2 regions of the Microbacterium pseudoresistens genome follow, and region 1 is predicted to be linked to the other one. Evidence: predicted binding sites of a transcription regulator. Region 1 holds the regulator's gene; the other holds the start of a gene.

What was found. Region 1 encodes HspR, which represses chaperone genes until heat shock. Its sites were predicted from a motif close to AAGTTGAGTCNNNNNGACTCAACTT; they were not measured.
Region 2: BKA02_RS07575 (ATP-dependent Clp protease ATP-binding subunit) is a predicted target of HspR. The motif match lies at 7,424-7,448, and genes of this name have one in related genera.

What each region holds. Positions count from the first base shown of each region.
Region 1 covers NZ_JACCBH010000001.1:1,278,159-1,289,681, forward strand. The annotation lists gene dnaK (molecular chaperone DnaK) at 1-1,730, shown strand, start outside; gene BKA02_RS06325 (nucleotide exchange factor GrpE) at 1,730-2,374, shown strand; gene BKA02_RS06330 (DnaJ C-terminal domain-containing protein) at 2,385-3,371, shown strand; gene BKA02_RS06335 (heat shock protein transcriptional repressor HspR) at 3,378-3,836, shown strand; gene BKA02_RS06340 (flavin monoamine oxidase family protein) at 4,007-5,461, shown strand; gene BKA02_RS06345 (Pr6Pr family membrane protein) at 5,488-6,174, opposite strand; gene BKA02_RS06350 (glycoside hydrolase family 183 protein) at 6,344-7,474, shown strand; gene BKA02_RS06355 (ABC transporter substrate-binding protein) at 7,624-8,940, shown strand; gene BKA02_RS06360 (carbohydrate ABC transporter permease) at 8,924-9,850, shown strand; gene BKA02_RS06365 (ABC transporter permease subunit) at 9,847-10,737, shown strand; gene BKA02_RS06370 (hypothetical protein) at 10,740-11,456, shown strand; gene BKA02_RS06375 (GH116 family glycosyl-hydrolase) at 11,453-11,523, shown strand, end outside.
Region 2 covers NZ_JACCBH010000001.1:1,527,071-1,538,593, forward strand. The annotation lists gene BKA02_RS07550 (ABC transporter substrate-binding protein) at 1-541, opposite strand, end outside; gene BKA02_RS07555 (TetR family transcriptional regulator) at 630-1,187, opposite strand; gene BKA02_RS07560 (DUF4242 domain-containing protein) at 1,326-1,868, shown strand; gene pgm (phosphoglucomutase (alpha-D-glucose-1,6-bisphosphate-dependent)) at 1,890-3,530, opposite strand; gene pheA (prephenate dehydratase) at 3,798-4,748, shown strand; gene BKA02_RS07575 (ATP-dependent Clp protease ATP-binding subunit) at 4,791-7,364, opposite strand; gene BKA02_RS07580 (LacI family DNA-binding transcriptional regulator) at 7,537-8,550, shown strand; gene BKA02_RS07585 (glycoside hydrolase family 13 protein) at 8,705-10,375, shown strand; gene BKA02_RS07590 (extracellular solute-binding protein) at 10,413-11,523, shown strand, end outside.

The DNA.
Region 1 (11,523 bases):
ACGGAGAGGTGCTCGTCGGCGAGACCGCCAAGCGCCAGGCCGTCACCAACGTCGACCGCACGATCGCCTCGGTCAAGCGCCACATGGGCACCGACTGGTCCTTCGACGTCGACGGCAAGAAGTGGACGCCGCAGGAGATCTCCGCGCGCATCTTGCAGAAGCTCAAGCGCGACGCCGAGTCGTACCTGGGCGACACCGTGACGGATGCCGTCATCACCGTACCCGCGTACTTCAACGACGCCGAGCGCCAGGCCACCAAAGAGGCCGGCGAGATCTCGGGCTTGAACGTCCTGCGCATCATCAACGAGCCCACCGCCGCGGCCCTGGCCTACGGCCTGGACAAGGGCAAAGAGGACGAGCTCATCCTCGTTTTCGACCTCGGTGGCGGAACCTTCGACGTCTCGCTGCTCGAGGTGGGCAAGGACGACGATTTCTCCACCATCCAGGTGCGCGCCACCTCCGGTGACAACCGCCTCGGCGGCGACGACTGGGATCAGCGTCTCGTGGACTTCTTCATCAAGCAGTTCAAGGACTCCACCGGCGTCGACGTCTCGGGTGACAAGATCGCTCTGCAGCGCCTCAAGGAGGCCGCAGAGCAGGCCAAGAAGGAACTGTCGTCGTCGACCTCGACGAGCGTCAACCTGCCGTACCTGTCGCTGACCGAGAACGGCCCGGTGTCGCTTTCCGAGACGATCACCCGCGCCAAGTTCGAAGACCTCACCAAGGACCTCCTCGACCGCACCAAGAAGCCGTTCGAGGATGTCATCCGCGAGGCCGGCATCAAGGTGAGCGACATCTCGCACGTCGTGCTCGTGGGCGGATCGACCCGTATGCCCGCCGTCGCCGAGCTCGTCAAGCGCGAGACCGGCAAGGAGGCCAACAAGGGCGTCAACCCGGATGAGGTCGTCGCCGTGGGCGCGGCACTCCAGGCCGGCGTCCTCAAGGGCGAGCGCAAGGATGTGCTCCTCATCGACGTCACCCCGCTGAGCCTCGGCATCGAGACCAAGGGCGGCATGATGACCAAGCTCATCGAGCGCAACACGGCCATCCCGACCAAGCGCAGCGAGACCTTCACCACAGCTGACGACAACCAGCCGTCGGTGGCCATCCAGGTCTTCCAGGGCGAGCGTGAGTTCACCCGCGACAACAAGCCGCTGGGCACGTTCGAGCTCACCGGTATCGCCCCCGCTCCCCGCGGCGTGCCGCAGGTGGAGGTCACCTTCGACATCGACGCGAACGGCATCGTGCACGTGTCCGCCAAGGACAAGGGCACGGGCAAGGAGCAGTCGATGACGATCACGGGCGGCTCGTCGCTGTCCAAGGACGACATCGACCGCATGGTGCGCGAGGCGGAGGAGAACGCCGCCGACGACAAGAAGCGCCGCGAGGCCGCCGAGGTGCGCAACCAGGCCGAGAGCCTGGCGTACTCGATCGACAAGCTGCTCACTGAGAACGACGAGAAGCTGCCCGAAGACGTCAAGACCGAGGTCGCCGCGGACGTCGAGGCCCTCAAGACGGCCCTGGCCGGCGAGGACGACGACGCCGTGAAGACCGCGTTCGACAAGCTCAACCAGTCGCAGACCAAGCTCGGCGAGGCGATCTACGCGCAGGCCCAGGCCGATGCGCAGGCCGCCGGCGGGGCGCCCGAGGGCGCACCGGCCGAGGAGGGCTCCGCGGATGAGGATGTCGTCGACGCCGAGGTCGTCGAGGACGAGGACGAGAGCAAGTAATGACCGACAAGCACTTCGACGAGAACGAGCCCGTCGAGGAGCCGCGTGAGGGGTCGGAGGCGAATGCCTCCGGCCCCGCGCCGGATCCGGAGACGGACGCCGCGGGCCAGAGCGTGAACGATGAGGGCACGAACGGCGAGGGCGCGGATGACGAGCTCACGGTGGACGACATCCTCGCCAGCGAGCAGACGCCGGAGGCCGCGGCGGAGGACGCCGCACTCGCGGATGCCGAGAACGCGCTGCTGACAGACCTCAAGCGCCTGCAGGCCGAGTACGCCAACTACCGCCGGCGCACCGAGGAGCAGCGCGCGATCGACATCGAGCGCGCCAAGGGCGAGGCGGCGAAGGGCCTGCTGCCCGTGCTCGACGACCTCGACCGCGCCGGCCAGCATGGCGACCTCGTGGAGGGCACGCCCTTCGCCGTGATCGCCGACAAGGTGCGCTCGGTCGTGGAGCGCCTGGGGGTGGAGGCATACGGCGCCGCGGGCGACGAGTTCGACCCGCAGCAGCACGAGGCCATCTTCCAGCAGCCGACTCCCGGTGCCGAGAAGGCGACGATCCTCGAGGTCGTCGAGGTCGGCTACCGCCTCGGCGGCGTGGAGCTGCGCCCGGCGAAGGTCGTCGTCGCGGTTCCCGCCGACTGAGGGGTGATCGATGGCTAGCCAGGACTGGTTCGACAAGGACTTCTACAAGATCCTCGGCGTCTCCAAAGACGTCTCCGATGCGGATCTGAAGAAGACGTATCGCAAGCTGGCGCGCAAGTACCATCCCGACTCGAATCCGGGCGACACCGCCGCGGAGGCGAAGTTCAAGGAGATCAGCGAGGCGTACGCCGTGCTCAGCGACAAGGAGCAGCGTACGGAGTACGACCAGATCCGCGCGATGGGATCCGGTGCACGGTTCACCGCGGGCGGCTCCGGCGGGGGTGGCGGCTTCGAAGACGTGTTCAGCATGTTCAACCAGGGCAGGCAGGGCAACGCGAACTTCGACGACATCTTCTCGATGTTCAACCAGGGCGGCGGGGGCGGATCCTTCGGCTCGGGCCGGTTCGGGCAGTCCAGCGGCGGCTACCGCGGCTTCGGCGGTCCGCAGCGCGGCGCCGATGTCACCGCGCGTACGACGCTCGACTTCGCCACGGCGGTGAACGGCGACACGATCACGCTGCAGGGAGAGGACGGCAAGCCGTTCAAGGTCAAGATCCCGGCGGGGGTGAAAGACGGGCAGAAGATCCGTCTGCGCGGCCGCGGCCGGCCGTCTCCGGACGGCGGGGAGAGGGGCGACATCGTCGTGCTCGTCACGGTGCGCCCGCATCCGGTGTTCACCCGTGATGGGCTCAACCTGCGTGTGACGGTGCCGGTGACCTTCACCGAGGCCGTGCTGGGTGCGACGATCGAGGTGCCCACGCTGGGCGGCGATCCGGTCAAGCTCAAGGTGGCGCCTGGTACGCCCTCCGGCCGCGTGCTCCGGGTCAAGGGCCGTGGCGTGAAGTCGACCAAGGGCACGGGCGACCTGCTCGCCCAGCTCGAGGTGGCCGTTCCCTCGCACCTCGACGCCGCGGCGAAGGAGGCGCTGGAGCGCTTCCGTGAGGCCGCGCCCGCCGAGAACCCGCGCGCCGACCTGATGTCGAAGGCGCGGGGATGATCGACAATGGCTGAGCACATGGATGCCGACACCCCGGTGTTCGCCATCGCCGTGGCCGCCGAGCTGGCGGGCATGCATCCGCAGACGCTGCGGCAGTACGACCGCATCGGCCTCGTCGTGCCCCGGCGCACGCGGGGCGGATCGCGGCGGTATTCGACACGTGACATCGCTCAGCTGCGCGAGGTGGCGCAGCTGAGCAGCGAGGGGATGAGCCTGCCGGCGATCGCCCGGCTGCTCGACCTTGAAGACGAGGCGCGTCATCTTCGCCGTCGCGTCGCCGAGCTCGAACAGGAGCTGCGCCGCGAGCGGGAGAACCGTCCCGGAGTGCGCGTGTTTGCCGCCGGAGCGGAGGGCTCGATCGTCACCGTGCCGTCGGGCCGGCGCATCCGCCGCTCCACCGAGATCGTGCTGTGGCGCCCGCGTCGGGCGCCCGCCGATGATCCGGACGACTCGTCGCGGGACTGATCGCCCCGCATCCTTCCCGCCGAAACCCGTCCCGCCCGAACCCTTCCTGCCCGAACCCGCGAGACGACGCCTCCCGCCCGAGACCGCGTGATCCGCGCATGGTCTCGGGACGCAGATGCCGTCTCGCGGTCAGGATCCGGCCCGAGGGCATAGGCTGGCTGACGATGAGGATGACGCGCCGTACGCTGCTGGTCGGCGCCGGAATGGGCGCCGTCTCCGTGCTGCTCGCGTCGTGCGTGCCCGAGCCGACACCCACGAAGACCTCCACGCCCAAGCCCACCCCGACGCCGCCGCCGAGTCCGATCCCGACCCCGGCGGCGTTTCAGCGCAGCGCGTGGTCGGCCGATCCGTTCTCTCGCGGCGCGGCGAGCATCACGCCGGTCGGCGCCCAGGCGGGGCTCCGCGGTGTGCTCGCCGAGCCGGTGTCCGAGCGCATCTTCCTCGCCGGCGAAGCCACCGACGAGGACGCCCCGGGAACCATGCGCGGCGCCGTGAGCTCGGGCAAGCGCGCGGCCGACCATCTGCTGGCCGTGGCCGGTGGCGACGAGCGGATCGCCGTGATCGGCGCGGGTCTCGCCGGGGCTGCGGCCGCGGCGCGTGTGGCAGCCGCCGACGTGAACGTCACCGTCTTCGAGGCGCGTGATCGCACGGGCGGTCGCACCCACGCGATCACCGACGACGCCTGGCCCGTGACCGTGCAGCTGGGCGGCTGGCTGCTGAGCCGCGGTGACGACGAGCTGCGCGCGGGACTGGAGGACATCGGCATCCGCGTGGCCGACCTGCAGGGCGAGGGCTGGTTCGGCGACGACGGCGCAGAGATCGCCGTCGAGCCGTCGGGCCAGGATCCGCTGGCCGGCGCGGTCGAGGCGGCGAAGAACCTCCCCGCCGACGTCTCGCTCGCCGATGCGCTCGCCGAGACCGGCGCCGACCTCGACGACCCGATCCTGCAGGCGACGCTCGCTTACTGCAGCGCGTTCTCCGGCGCCGAGGCCGACGAAGCGTCGGCGTGGTTCCCGCCCGTGCTTCCGACCCTGGAGCTGGCGGCACCGCTGGGCGATCCGACCTCGGTGATCGCCGAGTCGCTCGACGGCGTGCAGCTGACGCTGTCGTCGCCGGTCACGCGCATCGCCTACGACGATTCGGGGCTGAGCCTGCGCTTGGGCACGGGGGAGTCGCTGTCGTTCGATCGGGCGATCGTCACCGCGCCGCTCGGCGTGCTGCAGCAGCAGGGGATCGAGTTCGACCCGCCGCTGCCGTTCGCCTACCGCGGTGCCATCTCCGCCCTGGGGATGGGACGCATCGAGACCGTGTGGATGCGGTTCGACGAGCCGTTCTGGCAGACCGAGGCCGCCGTGTGGCACCTCGTCGACACCGGCGAGAGCGCGGCGGACGCATCCGGCGGCGAGGCGGCCGAGGAGAGCGCAGGCCACGCCGCAGACGACGAACCCGCGCCCGTTGTCGTGCGCACCTGGATCAACCTGAGCGCGGTCACCGGCGATCCCGTGCTCGTCGGGATCGTCGGCGGCGATGCCGCCGGGGCTTTCGCCGAGCTCGACGACGCCGCCGTGCTCGCCGCGGCCGCCGAATCGCTCGCGCGCTTCACCGCCGAGCCCGACGAGAGCTAGATCGAGGCGAGCGAGATCGAGCGGGGCTAGCGCCCGCGTGCGCGCAGTGCCCGCGCCCGGCGCAGGGCGCGCCGGGGCACCCCCTGCCAGTGCAGCGGCCGGATGCGGCTGATCAACACGAGGATCGACGCGATGAGGGCGAAGATCGCCAGCGCGATCGCCGAGGTGGCGGCGAATTCCCCGAATCCGCTCACCTGACGCAGGTCGAGGAAGTAGTACGGATACCAGCCGATGAGCGTGCCCCGCCACATCGTGAATCCGCCCCAGACGAGGGGGAACACGAGCGAGATCGGCACGACGACCCACGGCACGCGCCGGTGCCCAGGGCTCACGATCCATCCCAGCGCCGTGCAGGCCGGCAGCCAGTAGTGGATGAGCAGATCGGACCACGGCACGTACATGCGGATGCCGTGCAGCTCGGCCTGCCACACGATCAGCGCGAAGGCGATCCCGGCGGTGATGGTCCAGGTGAGCACGAGTGCGAGGCCCACCGTGACCCACCGCGGATCGGTGGCGCGCCGGAAGGCGACGATGCCGGCGGCGATCAGCAGCAGCATCAGCGCGATGTTGGACTGCACGGTGAGATAGGCGAAGAAGTTCTCGCCCGCGATTGTCTGCGAGCCCAGACCCCACAGAAGTCGATGCGTCAGAGCGATGAGGCAGACGGCGGCGGTGAGCAGGCGTGCCAGGGCGACGACGGTCCGAGCCCTCACCGTCCAGTCGCCTCCCACTGCGGGAGCACGCCTCCCGCCCCTGGAGAGAGTCTACGTAGTCCGCGTCGGGTGCCGATCCGCAGGGGTGAGAGTGGCGGCTAGATGGTTGAAGTTGCCCTCCGGATCTGTTGAAATCGATTTCTGATCCGATCCCAGGGAGTGTGATCCGATGCGCAGGTCTTGTTGCACGGCGGTGCTTGCGGCCGTCGCCCTGATGGCACTGTCCGGATGCTCCACCGATCAGGTGACGCTTGATCCGAACCCCGACAAACCGTTCGTCCTGGGCGGCGTGTCCGAGCTCACCGAGATCGCGCAGCTCACGGGGCCCGGTGCGATCAACGACACCGAGTCGGTCATGGTGGCCGGTACGGATCTCGGCTCCATGGTCAACGTCGGCGACCGGACGCTGTTCCTGTTCGGCGACACGTTCGGCGAGCGCGATCCCGACTCGACCGGCGGGCAGGGAGACATGTGGCGTTCCAACACAGGGGCGTGGACGACGGATGACGACCCGGCCGACGGCATCGAGTTCGACGGCTGGGTCGACGATGCCCTCGGAATCGCCGCGCCCTTGATCGAGGGCGATCACCAGGGCAACGATGCGGGCGGCGAGGTGACGAAGATCCCGACCTACGGCTTCACCGTCGGGTCGAACATCTACGTCTCGTACATGTCGGTGAAGCACTGGGGCGCGGCCGGCGACTGGGATGCGAACTACGCCGCACTGATCGTGTCGCACGATGACGGCGAGACCTGGGAGCAGGTGGAAGGGGTTCAGTGGCCGGGCGACTCGGATTTCGTCCAGTTCGCGGCGGCTCAGGTCTCTGACGGGGCGCGGGACTGGGTGTATCTGTGGACGATCCCGGCCGGGCGATTCGGCAACGTTCATCTGATGCGCGTACCCGCGACTCCGGAGTCGGTCGAATCGCAAGCGGCGTACGAGTACTTCGCGGGCACGGATGACGGGGATCCGATGTGGAGCACGGAGCTCAGCGAGGCAGCACCGGTGGTCGAGGGGACGATCGGCGAGCTCTCGGTCGTGTGGTCGTCGTATCTCGAGCGGTGGCTGATGACATACTCCGACGGCGGTGACGCGATCATCCGCGAAGGCGTGACCCCGTGGGGGCCGTGGGGTGATCCGCTCGTGCTCGTCCCGGGGGATCAGTACGACGGGCTCTACTCGCCGTACATGAATCCGCGCTATGTCGACGACGACGGCCGCCGGATCTACTTCACCCTCTCGTTGTGGGGGCCGTACAACGTCTTCTGGTTCTCCGCGGAACTGGACAGGATCGAATGACTTCAGGTCGGTGTTGTGCTTGAAATCGATTTCGTCTAATCTGACGTGCAGGTCGTCGGAGACCACCACGGGTCTTCGATCACGTCAAGGTCGACGGGGCCTGCCACAGCAACGACTCACCGAGGAGTCGCGTTCCTGAGGAGGGACAGATGCACAAGAACACCAAGAGGCTTGGACTTGCGATCACGGCCGCCGCTGCATCCGTGATCTTGATGGCGGGCTGTTCCGGCGGGGGCGGCGGCGGTGGCGCCGCGGGCGATCCGGAGAGCGGCGACCTGACCTTCGTCTACATGGGCGACACTGACCAGCAGAAGGCCTTCAACTCCCTGTTCGCGGAGTTCAACAAGCAATACCCCGACATCAAGCTCAAGGCACAGGGCATCCCGAGCGGCGACTGGGCGACCTTCTCGAACACGGTGGCCACCCGGCTCGCGGGCGGTCAGAAGATCGACATCATCCAGGTCGCGACCGAGGGTCAGCGGATGTTCGCCTCCAAGGGCGTCCTCGAGCCGCTGGCGCCCTTCATCAAGGAGGACCAGAAGTATGTCGACGACTACTGGAACGACATCAACCCGCGGCTGAAGGAGTTCAACGAGACCTACGCATCGGACCCCGATGGTGAAACCGTTTTCATCCCCGGGGGTTACAACACGATGGGGATGTACCTGAACAAGCGGGTGTTCGAGGCGGCGGGAGTCGCCATCCCCGAGGACGGCAACTGGACCTGGGATGAGTTCCACACCGCCGCCCAGCAGATCAAGGAGAAGACGGGTGCGTACATGCTCCCCGCCGGCTCCGGATACTTCGATACCGTGATGCCGTGGCTGACCACGAACGGCGGGAGCACCTTCACCGATGACTGGGAGACCCCGACCTACGACAGCCCTGAGGCCGTCGAAGCCGCCGAGTTCGCCCGCAGCCTCGTCGAAGAAGGGCTCGCTCCCGAGCCCGGCGGCCAGTTCGACACGAACGCCGCGTTCGCCCAGGACAAGCTCGCGATCATCAACGGAGGCCGTTGGCCCACGATCGCGATCCGCGACCTCGACATGGTGGAGAACACCGTGTTCGTGAACTGGCCGACGAAGGTCGGCAACGGATCGCCCGTCGGATGGGACGCGTGGAACATCACCAAGAACAGCCAGAACAAGGAAGCGGCCTGGACGTTCATCAAGTTCCTCATGTCGGAAGAGGCCAGCCAGTACTTCGCGAGCGTCGGCGGAACGATCGTTCCGGCGCGCGACTCCGTCGCCGTGTCGAGCTTCTTCACCGACGACGCTCCCGAGCACAGCGTGCGACTGAGTGAGGCGATGGACTTCGCCACTCCGATCCCGTCGATCGATCGCGGCGCTGAGGCGCAGAAGCTGATCGAAGAGACCTGGACGACGATCATCTCCGGTCAGGGCGATGCCCAGGAGACGCTGTCCAAGGCGCAGAAGGAGCTCGAAGGCCTTGTCGGCAGCAAGTGACGCCATGATGGTGCGGCGGCCCGGGGCATCGCTCCGGCGCCGCCGCACCACCATCGCAGGATGGTTCTTCGTCAGCCCGGCGCTGCTGCTGTTCCTCGTCTTCATTGCGGGACCGTTCGTCTTCGCCATCGCCCTGGCGCTGTTCAAGTGGGATCTGCTGACCGAGCCGAGCTTCGTCGGCGCGAAGAACTTCGTCGACCTGTTCTCGGATCCAGTGCTGCCCACGGTGCTGATGAACACGTTCGTCTTTGCGGCCGCATCCGTGGTGACGCACCTCCTGTTCGGCCTGCTGCTGGCCATCGCGGTGAACCGCATCATCAGCCGCGCCTTCGGCTACTTCCTCCGGGTGGCGATCTTCTTCCCGTTCCTCATCTCGTGGGCGGCGGTGTCGTTGCTGTGGAAGTACGTGCTCGATCCGACCTTCGGTTACGTCGCGCAGTACGCGGCGATGATCGGGATCGACCTTCCGAACTTCTTCGCAGACCCGGCCTGGGCGCTTCCGGCGATCATCTTCATCGATCTCTGGCACACGCTCGGATTCACCTTCATCATCATGCTGGCCGGCCTGCAGACCGTTCCGCGCGAGTTGATCGAGGCCGCGAAGACGGATGGCGCGACGGCCTGGCAGACGTTCTGGAACGTGACGCTGCCGCTGATGTCGCCCACGCTGTTCTTCGCCACGATCATCACGTTCATCGGTGCCTTCCAGATCTTCGACCCGATCCAGATCATCACCCGGGGCGGGCCGCAGAACTCCACGAAGACCATCGTCATGTACCTGTACGAGAAGGGCTTCCAGGCCTTCGACATGGGGTATGCGGCGGCCGTGGCCCTCCTCGTCTTCGTGATCGTGATGGCCGTCACGCTGCTGCAGTTCCTCGGCCGCAGGAAGTGGGTGTTCGAATCGTGACTGTCACCAACGAGATCGTCGGCGCACCGGACCTGCTGACCCGCGTCGACCGGTCGCGGCGCACGCGCAGGCACGCGGCGGACCGCATCGTCGCCGTCATCCTGTTCATCTTCGGCGTGCTCATGCTGTCGCCGCTGATCTGGCTGGTCATGACCAGCCTGACCGACCGCGCCGCGGCATTCGCGTCACCGCCCAAGTGGCTGCCGATACCGTTCACGATGGAGAACTTCGGCAAGGTCTTCGAACTGATGCCGATCGGGCAGCAGTTCCTCAACTCGCTGATCGTCGCCGTCATCAGCACCGCGGGGTCGCTGTTCTTCTCGCTGCTCGCGGCGTACGGCTTCGCGCGCATCCGATTCCGCGGGAGCGGGACGCTCCTGGTCATCATGCTCTCCGCGCTCATGGTGCCGGCCCAGCTGCTGATCATCCCGATCTTCATCATGATGCGGGAGCTGAGCCTGGTCGACACGCTGGCGGCGCTGTGGCTGCCCGCACTCGTCAACGTCTTCCAGATCTTCTTCCTCACGCAGTACTTCAAGACCATTCCGCGAGAGCTGGACGAGGCGGCGACGATCGACGGCGCCGGACACGGATGGATCCTGTTCCGGATGCTGCTGCCGTTGTCCGGCCCGGCGATCGCCGCGCTCGCGATCCTCGGCTTCGAGGCGTCATGGAACGCCTACTTCGCACCGCTGATCTTCCTCGCCAGTCCGGAGAACATGACCCTCCCGCTGGGTCTGGTCGTGCTCCAGAACGGGTTCGGGGCCGCACCCGCCGTCGTGGTGTTCGCCGCGATCACCATGGTCGTGCTGCCGCTGCTGATCCTCTTCCTCGCATTCCAGCGTCAGTTCGTCGAGAGCGTCGCCGCGACGGGGCTGAAGGGGTGACCGTGTCGTATGAGGCAGCGCCGCGCAGGATCGATCCGATTCTGCTGCGTCTTCCGGCGGCGCTGTGGTCGGCATTGCCGCGGTTGGTCGTCGCGGGGGCGCTCTTCATGCTCGCTCTCGTCGCATCGAGCGGCCTGCCCGGCGGGTTCGCGGTGCTCGCGCCGCTCATCGCCGCGGTTCTCACCGCCGTGCCCACGGGGTGGGCGATGGCACGCATCAGCACCGACGTCTTCGACGCGCAGGTGGCCTCGCCGGCGGTTCGATACGGCCGTGCGCTCCTTCTGATCGGTGGGCCGGGAGCGACGGTGAGCCTGACGGCATGCGCGGCGATGATCACGCCGACGATGCCGGCCTTCTCGTTCGTGAGCATCGTCGGCGTCGTCCTCACCGGGGTGGCCGTGCTGGTCGTGTCCGTCGCTCTTCCCCTGTCGACGGTGAGATCCGAAGCGCTGTCCTCGATCCTCGTCGCCGCCTTCTACGCGGTTGCTCGCCGACCGATCCCCCCGGTCGCCGTGCTCGTCGCACTCGGCGCCGCGACCTGGGCGTCGACGACCTGGGCGCCCAGCGCCCTCGTCCTGATCCCCGCCGTCGCGGTCGTGCTCTCCTTCGCCGCCGCCTGGACGGTTCTGCCCGCGGTGGGCGTGCGTCTTCCCGAACTCGCCCCCGTCACATCACGCGCCCTGCCGACCATTACGCACACCACACGAGGATTACGATGACCGATCCCGACGAGACCCCTTCGCTGCCGCACGAGGACTCTCTGCTGCATCAGGATTCTCTGCTGCA
Region 2 (11,523 bases), 250 kb from region 1:
TGAGCGGATCGAGTGCCGAGAACGGCTCGTCGAGCAGCAGCAGGCTGGGCCGGGCCGCCACGGCACGCGCGATCGCGACGCGCTGGGCCTGACCGCCCGAGAGCTGCACGGGAAGGCGATCGGCGAGCTCGGCGATCCCGAGGTCCGCCAGGAGTGCGGCGACGGTCGCATCCGCATCCCGCGCGTGGCCGAGTCCGTGCCCGCCGTTGGCGCGGTACTCCAGTCCCAGGCGCACGTTCTCGGCGGCGGTGCGCCAGGGCAGCAGATGCGCATCCTGGAACACGACGCGGGTGGACCCGCCCTCGTCTTCGGGGCGGCGCACGGTGCCGGCGGTGGGGGCGAGCAGTCCCGACAGCAGCGACAGCAGCGTGGACTTGCCCGCGCCGGAGGGGCCGACGATCGTGAGCAGCTCGCCGGGGAGGAGTGCGAGGTCGAGCCCAGAGAACACCTCGGTGCCGCCGCGGACGACGCCGGCGTCGCGCACCTCGGCTATCGGGGCGGATCCGGGCGTCTGCTCGCCGGGCGGGGTGGTGTCGGTCACGGCTGCTCCAGTCGCGTGCGCCGCGATCGCGGCTCGGGGGATGGGGCGAGCGTAACAACCAGACAGACCCGTCTGTGCTCGTGTGACGTCAGATTGCAGCGGCGAGGCGGGTGCGCACGATCTCGCCGGCCAGCTCGATGGGCGCGGGGGAGTGCTCGACCTTCGAGCCGAGCAGCCCGCCGTCGTAGGCGACCTGCGCCTCGGCGATGATCCGCTCGGCGTCGTCGCGGGCGCTCACGGCATCCCGCCACTGCTCCTGCACCCAGTCGCGGTGCTGTCGCACGGCGCGGCCGATGGGTTCGTCGGGCTCGGGGAACTCGTTGAGCGCGTTGAGGTACACGCATCCGATGAAGCCGTCGGCGGCGGTGCGCCGCGCCGCCAGGGTGAAGGAGGCGAGCAGCCGCGCGGGACCAGCGGGGATGGACGCGATGTGCGCGCGGTACGCCTGGCGGTCTGCCATGTCGCGGCGCTCGAGGTGGGCGACGATGAGCGCCTCCTTCGAGCCGAACGCCTGATAGAGGGTCGCCTTGGCGACGCCGGCGTCGGCGAGGATGCGGTCGATGCCGACGGGGCGGATGCCCTCCTGGCAGAACAGGCGGCTGGCCGACTGGAGCAGGCGGTCGGCGGCGGGAGTGAGCGTGGTCACGTCACCATGTTACGGAGCGTCGGGCGTCGATCGGATACGCTGGGCGGTGACTAGACAGACCTGTCTAGTCACTGACATCCCGTGCCGCCGATTCCGGCCGCACGCGCAGGAGCCGCCGGCTCCGGAACGGAGGACCGCATGGGCCTGTTTCTCGTCGAGGCCGAACTGAGCGAGCCGGGTCGCCAGAGCGCCGCGACCGTCATCGAGGCCGTGGCCGCCGCCTATGCGTCGTCTGGCGGAACGCTGGTCGAGGCCCAGGTTCCCGCGGGTCACGAGCGGGTCTACCTCATCCTCGAGGGCGACGACTGCGCGGGTGTCGTGCTCGACGCGGCCGCGCTCCCCGGCGTCGCCTCGATCACCGAGGCGGTGCCCGTGCGGATCGTGGGCGCCACGGTCGAGCAGGTGCGCGAGCGCGGCGCCGGTGCCGGCTACCTCGTGGAGTGGGACATCCCCGCCGAGGTGACGATGGAGCAGTACCTCGCGCGCAAGAAGGAGAAGTCGCCGCTGTACGACACCCTCGACGATGTCTCGTTCCTGCGCACCTACGTGCGCGAGGACACCCAGAAGTGCCTGTGCTTCTACGATGCGCAGGACGAGGCGGCCGTCCGCAACGCGCGCGAGGTCGTGAGCACGCCGATCAGCCGGCTACAGGCGCTCGATGCCGACGCCGTCGTGAGCTGAGCCCCGTGCGTTGACGCGCGCTCAGTTCAGTGCGGCGGCGACGACGGTCCGCGCCTCGTCCTGCACTTGGGCGAGGTGCTCGGGGCCGCGCAGGCTCTCGGCGTACAGCTTGTAGACGTCTTCGGTGCCGGAGGGGCGCGCGGCGAACCAGGCGTGCTCGGTCTGCACCTTGAGCCCGCCGATCGCGGCTCCGTTGCCCGGCGCGTGCGAGAGCTTCGCGGTGATGGGCTCGCCCGCCAGCTCGACCGCCGACACGGACTCCGGCGCGAGGGCCGCGAGGGCCGCCTTCTGCTCGGGGGTGGCGGGGGCGTCGATGCGCTGGTAGGCCGAGGCGCCGAACTCCTGCTCGAGTTCGGCGTAGCGCTGCGAGGGCGTCTTGCCGGTGACGGCGATGATCTCGGCGGCCAGCAGGCACAGCAGGATGCCGTCCTTGTCGGTCGACCACACGGTGCCGTCGGTGCGCAGGAACGACGCTCCCGCCGACTCCTCGCCGCCGAAGGCGACCGAGCCGTCGAGCAGCCCCGGCACGAACCACTTGAAGCCGACCGGCACCTCCAGCAGCGGGCGCTCGAGCGAGGCGGCGACCCGGTCGATGACCATAGACGACACGAGAGTCTTGCCGACCGCCGCATCCGCCCGCCACGACGGCCGGTGCGAGAAGAGGTAGTCGATCGCCACGGCGAGGTAGTGGTTCGGGTTCATCAGCCCCGCATCCGGGGTGACGATGCCGTGCCGGTCGGCGTCGGCGTCGTTGCCGGTGAGCACGTCGTAGTCGCCGCGCTTGGCGACCAGCGACGCCATGGCGTTCGGGGAGGAGGGATCCATCCGGATCTTCTCGTCCCAGTCCAGTGTCATGAACCGCCAGGTCGGGTCGACCTCGCGGTTCACCACGGTGAGCTCGAGACCGAACAGCTCGCCGATGAGCGCCCAGTACTCCACCGAGGCCCCGCCGAGCGGGTCGGCGCCGATCCGCACCCCCGCGCGCTTGATGGCATCGACGTCGATGATCGAAGGCAGGTCGCGAACATAGGCGTCGCGGAAGTCGTACGCACCGATGCGGGCGGCGTCGATGTCGGCGTAGCGGATGCGCTGCACGCCCTCCATCCCCGCGGCGATGAGGGCGTTGGCGCGCTCGGCGATCCATCCGGTCGCATCCGTGTCGGCGGGGCCGCCGTGCGGCGGGTTGTACTTGAACCCGCCGTCGCGGGGCGGGTTGTGCGACGGGGTGACGACGATGCCGTCCGCCCTGGCCGAGGCGCCGTCGGGCGTGCGGAGGTTGTGGGTGAGGATGGCGTGGCTGAGCGCCGGGGTCGGCACCCACGAGTCGCGGGCATCGACCCGCACCTCCACGCCGTTCGCGACGAGCACCTCGATCGCGCTGCGCTCGGCGGGGCGGGAGAGGGCGTGCGTGTCGCGGCCGAGGAACAGCGGTCCGGTGATGCCCTGCGCCGTGCGGTAGTCGACGATCGCCTGCGTCGTGGCGAGGATGTGGTTCTCGTTGAAACTGCCCGACAGCGACGAGCCGCGGTGCCCGCTCGTGCCGAACACGACCTGTTCGGCGGGATTCGACGGATCGGGGGCCCGGTCGTAGTACGCCGCGATCAGGGCGTCGACGTCGATGAGGTCACTTTCCTCCGCGGGGAGGCCGGCACGGCTCGTCATGGGAACAGTCTGCCCCCGCAAGTGTGTGGATCGCATCCTCGTGGGGACAGATGGCTGAATGCGTCGGAGGTCGGCGGGACGGACGGCTGAGCGCTTCGACGATCGGCGGGATGGATGGCGGACGATTCGGCGGGTTTCGAGCGGACACGCCCCGAATCAGGGGCGTCCGGCAACTGTGGTCAGCCATCCGTCCCGCGGAGGCGGAGTGAGGCTCAGCCATCTGTACTGCGGACACGGGTGGGACTCCGCCATCCGTGCCGGACTACAGTGAGTCGGGTGACCGAACGCCGCACGTACAGCTATCTCGGACCCGCGGGAACCTTCACCGAGGCGGCCCTGGATCAGGTGCCCGAGGCGCGCGGCCAGGACTGGCGGCCCGTGCACAACGTCGGCGAGGCGCTCGCCGACGTGCTCGAGGGCCGCAGCCACGCGGCGATGATCGCGATCGAGAACTCCGTCGAGGGCGGGGTGACCACCACGCTCGACGCGCTGGCGACGCTGCCGGGCCTGCGCATCGTGGGCGAGTACCTCGTCAAGGTCGACTTCATGCTCGTGGCCGCCCCCGGCACCGCGCTCGACGACGTGCGCGTGGTCGCGGCCCATCCGGTCGCCTATGCGCAGTGCCACCGCTGGCTCGGCGAGACGCTGCCCTCGCACCAGCACGTGCCGGCGGCGAGCAACGTCGCCTCGGCCCTGGGCATCCTCGACGGCACGCTGCCCGCCGATGCCGCCGTCGCCGCGCCGGGCATCGTGCGCCACCACGACCTCACCGTGCTCGCCGACGACATCGGCGACAACGACAACGCCGTCACCCGGTTCGTGCTCGTCACCCGCACGATCGCCCCGGCTCCGCCCACGGGGGCCGACAAGACGTCGCTCATCGTCGAGCTGCCGCAGGATCACCCCGGCGCGCTGCTGGAGCTGCTGGAGCAGTTCTCCACCCGCGGCATCAACCTGTCTCTGCTGCAGTCGCGCCCCATCGGCGATGCGCTGGGCCGGTACCGGTTCGTGCTCGACGCCGACGGTCACATCCACGACGAGCGGATGGCGGATGCGCTGCTCGGCATCCGCCGGTTCAGCCCCGGCGTGGTGTTCCTCGGGTCGTACCCGCGTGCGGACCGCAAGATCGTGAACTACCCCGACCGCTACGCCGACGACGTGTTCGTCGAGGCGCGCGACTGGCTGCGCAGCCTCGTCAGCGGTGCCCCGACGCAGTAGTGCGCCGGAGCACCGCCGCTGTGCGCCGCAACGCCGAGGCGATCAGGCCGCTGTCGCCAGCGCGGCTGTTCTCACGGCGATCCCGGTGTCGTCGGCATCGACCGTCACCGCGCCGCCGTCGCCGAGGGCACCCGTGACGAACAGGTCGGCGATGCGGTCGTCGACCTCGCGCTGGATGAGTCGGCGCAGCGGACGCGCCCCGTACTCGGGCTCGTAGCCGTGCTCGGCGAGCCAGCGCACGGCGGCATCCGTGACGTCGATCGAGACCTCGCGCGCGGCCAGCCGTGCGGCGGTCGCGCCGAGCATGAGCCGCACGATGCGCTCCAGCTGGGTCTGGTCGAGCTTGCGGAACAGCACGATGTCGTCGATGCGGTTGAGGAACTCCGGCCGCATGGCCTCGCGGAGCTTGCCCATGACCCGGTCGCGCAGCTCCTTCTCGCTGCCGAAGCCGGTGTCCCCGCCGCCGTCGGCGACGAAGCCCAGCGCCCCGGAGCGCGAAGCGAGGAACTCGGAGCCGATGTTCGAGGTCATCACGATCACCGTGTTGCGGAAGTCGACCGTGCGGCCCTGGCCGTCGGTGAGCCGCCCGTCGTCGAGCACCTGCAGCAGCAGGTTGAACACGTCGGGATGTGCCTTCTCGATCTCGTCGAACAGCACGATCGCGTACGGATTGCGGCGCACGCGCTCGGTGAGCTGCCCGGCCTCGTCGTAGCCGACGTATCCCGGAGGGGCGCCGACGAGACGCGAGACCGTGTGGCGCTCGCCGAACTCGCTCATGTCGAAGCGGATGATCGCCTGGTCGTCGTCGAACAGCGACGCCGCGAGGGCCTTGGCCAGCTCGGTCTTGCCGACGCCGGTGGGGCCGAGGAACAGGAAGGATCCGACGGGGCGGCGCGCATCGGCCATGCCGGTGCGGTTGCGTCGCACGGCCCTGGCCACGGCGGTCACGGCGTCGTCCTGCCCGATCACGCGGGCGTGCAGCTCGTCTTCGAGCACGGCCAGCCGGTCGCGCTCGGATTCGGTGAGCCGGTTCACCGGGATCCCTGTGGCGCGGCTGATGACGGCGGCGATCTGCGCCTCGTCGACGACGGCCTCGTCGGATCGGGCATCCTCGGATGCGGTCGTCGCCGGAGCGGATGACGTCGCCCCATCGAGCTTCTCCTGCACCTCGGCGATGGCGTCGCGGATGCGCGAGGCGTCTTCGTACTTCTCCGCGCTCACGGCCGCGTTCTTGTCGGCCTCCAGCTCCGCCAGACGCGCGCGCAGCGCCTCGGTGTCCGCGGGCACCCCGAGACGCAGCCGCAGTCGGGCGCCGGCCTGGTCGATGAGGTCGATGGCCTTGTCGGGCAGCACACGCTCGGTGAGGTAGCGGTCGCCCAGCTCGACGGCGGCGCGAAGGGCGGCATCCGTGTACTGCACGCCGTGATGCTCGGCGTAGGCGGGGGCGAGGCCCCGCAGGATCGCCACGGCATCCTCCACCGAGGGCTCCCCGACCTTCACCGGCTGGAAACGGCGCTCCAGGGCCGTGTCCTTCTCGATCGTGCGGTACTCCTTCAGCGTCGTCGCACCCACCAGGTGCAGCTCGCCGCGGGCGAGGCGGGGCTTGAGGATGTTGCCCGCATCCATGGCGCCCTCGCTGCCGCCTCCGGCGCCGACGACGGTGTGCACCTCGTCGATGAAGACGATCATCTCGCCCCTGTGCGCGGCGATCTCGTCCATGGTGCCGGTGAGGCGCTCCTCGAAGTCGCCGCGGTAGCGGGCGCCGGCGAGCATGGCGGGCAGGTCGAGCGCAACCACGCGGGTGCCGCGCAACTGCTCGGGCACGGCCTCGGAGACGATCGCGCGCGCCAGACCCTCCACGATCGCCGTCTTGCCGACGCCGGCCTCGCCGACGAGCACGGGGTTGTTCTTGGTGCGGCGGCTGAGGATCTCGATCGTCTGCTCGATCTCGTCGTCGCGGCCGATCACCGGGTCGAGCGCCCCTTCGCGCGCGAGCGCGGTGAGGTCGGTGCCGAAGCGGTCGAGCATCGGCGTCTCGGAGGCGGTGCCGGATGCCGCATCCGCGCCCGTCGCCGGCGCACCCGAGGGGGTGACCGTCTCGCGGGCGCCCTGGGTGAGCGCCTCGGCGGTGACGCCGGCGTCGGCCAGCGTGCGCCCGGCGGGGGTGTCCTGCGCGAGCACGAGGGCGAAGAAGAGGTGCTCCGGGTCGACGTAGGTCGAGCCGGAGGCGCGCGCGACCTGGAACGCGTGGAACAGGGCGCGCTGCACGGAGGGCGTCACGACGGCGCCGTCGACGTCGGCGGCCTCCGAGGCGGCGGGAAGGCCCGCCTCGGCGGCGTGTGCGATCGCACCCGCGTCGGAGCCGATCCGTGCGACGGCGGAGGCGACGGAGTCGTCGCGCACGAGCACGCTCAGCACGTGCAGGGCGTCGAGCTCGCGCTGGCCGCGCTCGAGCGCGAAGCGTCCCGCGCGCTGCAGGATCTCCTGCGTGCGTGCGCTGAGGAACCGCGCGAGGTCGATGGAGCGCTGCTCGTGGGCGCGCTCGCCGGCGAGGTAGCGGGCGAGGAACTCGTCGAACGCGCTGGTGCCGTCGTTCGGCGTCGTGTTGTCAGGCATCCTGGTTCTCCCTGATCGGACGGACAGTCAAACTTGCGTTGGCTGCTATCAACTTTACAAAGTTGAGCGTAGTCTTATCAATCTGAACGCGTCAACGCGAGGGATATTCCGAGCAACACCTCAGAATCGTTTTTTTGCGTCGGCGCGCAAGCGGTTTGCATAGGATGTGCGCATGACGAGACGGTTGGCGGAGGTCGCACAGAAGGTCGGCGTGAGCGAGGCCACGGTCTCTCGCGTGCTCAACGGCAAGCCCGGGGTCTCGGAGGCCACGCGGCAGGCCGTGCTCACGGCGCTCGACGTGCTGGGGTACGAGCGGCCCACCAAGCTGCGCGGCGAGCGCGCGCGCCTGGTCGGGCTCGTGGCGCCGGAGCTGACCAACCCGATCTTCCCCGCCCTGGCCGAGATCGTCGGCGGCGGGCTCGCGCAGAACGGCTACACCCCCGTGCTCTGCACGCAGAACGCGGGGGGCATCGGCATCACCGAGGCCGACTACGTCGATCTGCTGCTGGCCCAGCACGTGTCGGGCGTGATCTTCCTCGGCGGCCTGTACACCCAGGCGGATGCTCCGCACGAGCACTACGACCGACTGCGGCAGGTGAACCTGCCCACCGTGCTCGTGAACGCGCGGGTCGAGAGCCTGCCGTTCCCCGCGATCGCGGCCGACGACGCGGCGGCGGGCGAGCAGGCTGTCTCGCACCTGCATCAGCTCGGGCATCGACGCATCGGCCTGCTGCTCGGCCCCTCCGATCACGTGCCGTCGCGGCGCAAGCGCACGGCGGCCGAGCGGGCGCTCGCGAGCTTGGGCGACCCGCTCGACTCCAGCCTCGTCGTGCACGGGAACTACGCGCTCGAATCCGGTCAGGCGGGGGCGGCGAAGCTGCTGGACCGTGGCGCCACGGCGATCGTGTGCGCCAGCGACCCGCTCGCCCTCGGCGCCATCCGCTGCGCCCGTCGGCGGGGCGTCTCGGTGCCCGGTGAGGTGTCGGTGGTGGGCTTCGATGACTCCGCCCTGATGAGCTGCACCGAGCCGCCGCTGACGACGGTGCGCCAGCCGATCGAGGCGATGGGGCGCGCCGCCGTGGAGCTGCTGCTGGCGCAGATCGCGGGCACGGCGAGCGCGACCGATGAGCTGCTTTTCGAGCCCGAGCTCGTGCTCCGCGGGTCGACGGCGCCTCTGCGGGGCTGATCCCCGGTCCGTGACCTCGGCGAATGAACACGGCGGCACGGCGTCGCCCTGCAATAATCAGCAAATTACGTAAGTTCGTTACGTTTTTGCATTTAAGTATCCGGAAAGCTACTTTTGTCGCAGCGATCATCCGATCGCCCGATCGAGGAGCACGATGGACACCGAGGCAACCGGCCACGCCGACGACTGGTGGCGCACCGCCGTGATCTATCAGGTGTACGTGCGCAGCTTCGCCGACGGTGACGGCGACGGGATCGGCGACCTGCGCGGCGTGCGCGAGCGGCTGCCGTACCTGGCCGCGCTCGGCGTCGACGCCCTCTGGTTCACCCCGTGGTATCCGTCGCCGTTCGCCGACGGCGGCTACGACGTGGCCGACTACCGCGACATCCATCCCTGGTTCGGCGTGCTCGCCGACGCCGAGGCGCTCATCGCGGATGCGGCAGAGCTCGGCATCCGCACGATCATCGACGTCGTGCCCAACCACGTGAGCGCCGAGCATCCGTGGTTCCGCGCGGCGCTGGCCGCGGGCCCCGGCTCGCCCGAGCGCGAGCGGTTCTGGTTCCACCCCGGGCGCGGCGAGGACGGCTCCGTCATCCCCACCCGGTGGGAGTCGAGCTTCCAGGGCAGCACGTGGACGCGCACGGTCGGCGCCGACGGCACCCCGGGCGAGTGGTACCTTCACCTGTTCACCCCCGAGCAGCCCGACCTCAACTGGAACCATCCCGATGTGCACCGCGAGCACGAGGACGTGCTGCGGTTCTGGTTCGACCGCGGCGTCGCGGGGGTGCGCATCGACTCGGCGGCCCTGCTGGTGAAGGATGCGGCGCTGCCCGAGGTCGGCGAGAGCGCCGACGGCACGCATCCCGCCCAGGATCGCGACGAGCTGCACGACGTCTACCGGTCGTGGCGGCGGGTCGCCGACGGCTACACGCCGCCGCGCGTGCTCGTGGGCGAGATCTGGCTCGACGACGTCGACCGCTTCGCCGCCTACCTGCGCTCCGACGAGATGCACACGGCGTTCAACTTCGACTTCATGACGCAGCCGTACGACGCCGCGGCGTTCCGGGAGTCGATCGCGCGCACCCTGCACGCCCATGCGCCCGTGGGCGCGCCGAGCACGTGGGTGCTCTCCAACCATGACGTCACCCGCCCCGTCACCCGCTACGGGCGCGAGGAGTCGGGCTTCGCCTTTCTCGACAAGCGCTTCGGCACACCCACCGACCTGGAGCGCGGCACGAGGCGCGCCAGGGCCGTGAGCCTCGTGGTCGCGGCGCTGCCCGGATGCCTGTACATCTACCAGGGCGACGAGCTGGGCCTGCCGGAGGTCGAGGATCTGCCGCGCGAGAGCATCCAGGATCCGATGCACTTCCGCTCCGGCGGGGTGGATCCGGGCCGCGACGGATGCCGTGTGCCGCTGCCGTGGTCGGGCGACCGGCCGCCGTACGGGTTCGGACGCACCGGCGAGCCGTGGCTACCGCAGCCGGACGACTGGGCGGCCCGCACCGTCGAGGCGCAGGACGCAGACGCGTCGTCGATGCTGTCGCTGTACCGTCGCACGCTGCACCTGCGCCGCACCCTCGAGCCGCTGCGCTCGGGATCGTTCGCCTGGATCGAGGGCCTCGGCGACGACGTGCTCGCCTTCCGCCGCGGCGATCTCGCCTGCGTGCTGAACATGGGCCAGGCCCCCATCCCGCTGCCTCCGGCCGCATCCGCCGTGCTGGCCAGCGACGAGCTCACCGACCACCTGCTGCCAGGCGACACCGCCGTCTGGCTGCAGGGGGCGTCCGCATTCGCGGGCGCCGACCATCTGGGATCACCGGCGTGACCGCACCACGCGCCGCCCGCACACGAAAGGTATGACGATGAGGTCACCACGAAAGGTCCTGCTCACCGGCACGGTGCTGCTCGCCGCCGCCGGACTGCTCGCCGGCTGCGGCACCGGACAGGCGGGAGCAGGCGACGGCCGCGTGCAGCTGCGCGTCGCCACCTTCCCGCCCGGCGCCGACGCCGCGGCGTACGAGGCGTTCGCCGCGCAGGAGGAGCAGTTCGAGAAGGAGCATCCCGACATCGACGTGATCGGAGTCGAATACGAATGGGAGGGGCCGACCTTCGCCGTGCAGCTGGCGGGCGGTTCTCTCCCCGACGTCTTCACCGTTCCCTTCACCGACACCAAGACGCTGCTGGAGAACGGCCAGCTCACCGACGTGACCGACGCCATCGAGCGCCTGGGCTACACGGATGCCTTCAACGACGTCATCCTCGACGGCGTCACCGGCGACGACGGCCACCTCTACGGCTTCCCGCGGCAGGCGTATGCCATGGGCCTGCACTACAACCGCGAGCTGTTCGCCGAAGCGGGTCTGGACCCCGACGCCCCGCCCACGACGTGGGACGAGGTGCGCGAGTACGCGAAGCAGATCACCGAGAAGACCGGCAAGGCCGGGTACGCGCAGATGGCGGCCAACAACACCGGGGGCTGGCAGCTCACCGCGGCCACCGTCGCCCGCGGCGGTCGCACCCAGGTCGACGAGGCCGACGGCTCGGCCACCTCGACGATCGACAACGACGCCACGAAGGCGGCGCTGCAGTTCCTGCACGACGTGCGGTGGACCGACGGATCGTTCGGGGCCCGGTTCGACCTGGACTGGGGCACGATCAACCAGGAGTTCGCCGCGGGCAACCTCGGCATGTACACGTCGGGATCCGACGTGTACACCGCCCTCGTGCGCGACTTCGGCATGGCGCCCGAGACGTACGGCCTCGGAGTCGTGCCCGTCGAGGGCGACGATCCGGGCACCCTCGGCGGCGGCGATGTCGCGGTGATCAGCCCCACGGCGGATGAGACGACGGTCGATGCCGCCGTCGAGTGGATCGACTGGTACTACATGCAGAAGCTGCTCGACGAGGATGCTGCGGTCGCCGATGCCAAGACGCTCGCCGATTCCGGCCAGGCCGTCGGCACCCCGCTGCTGC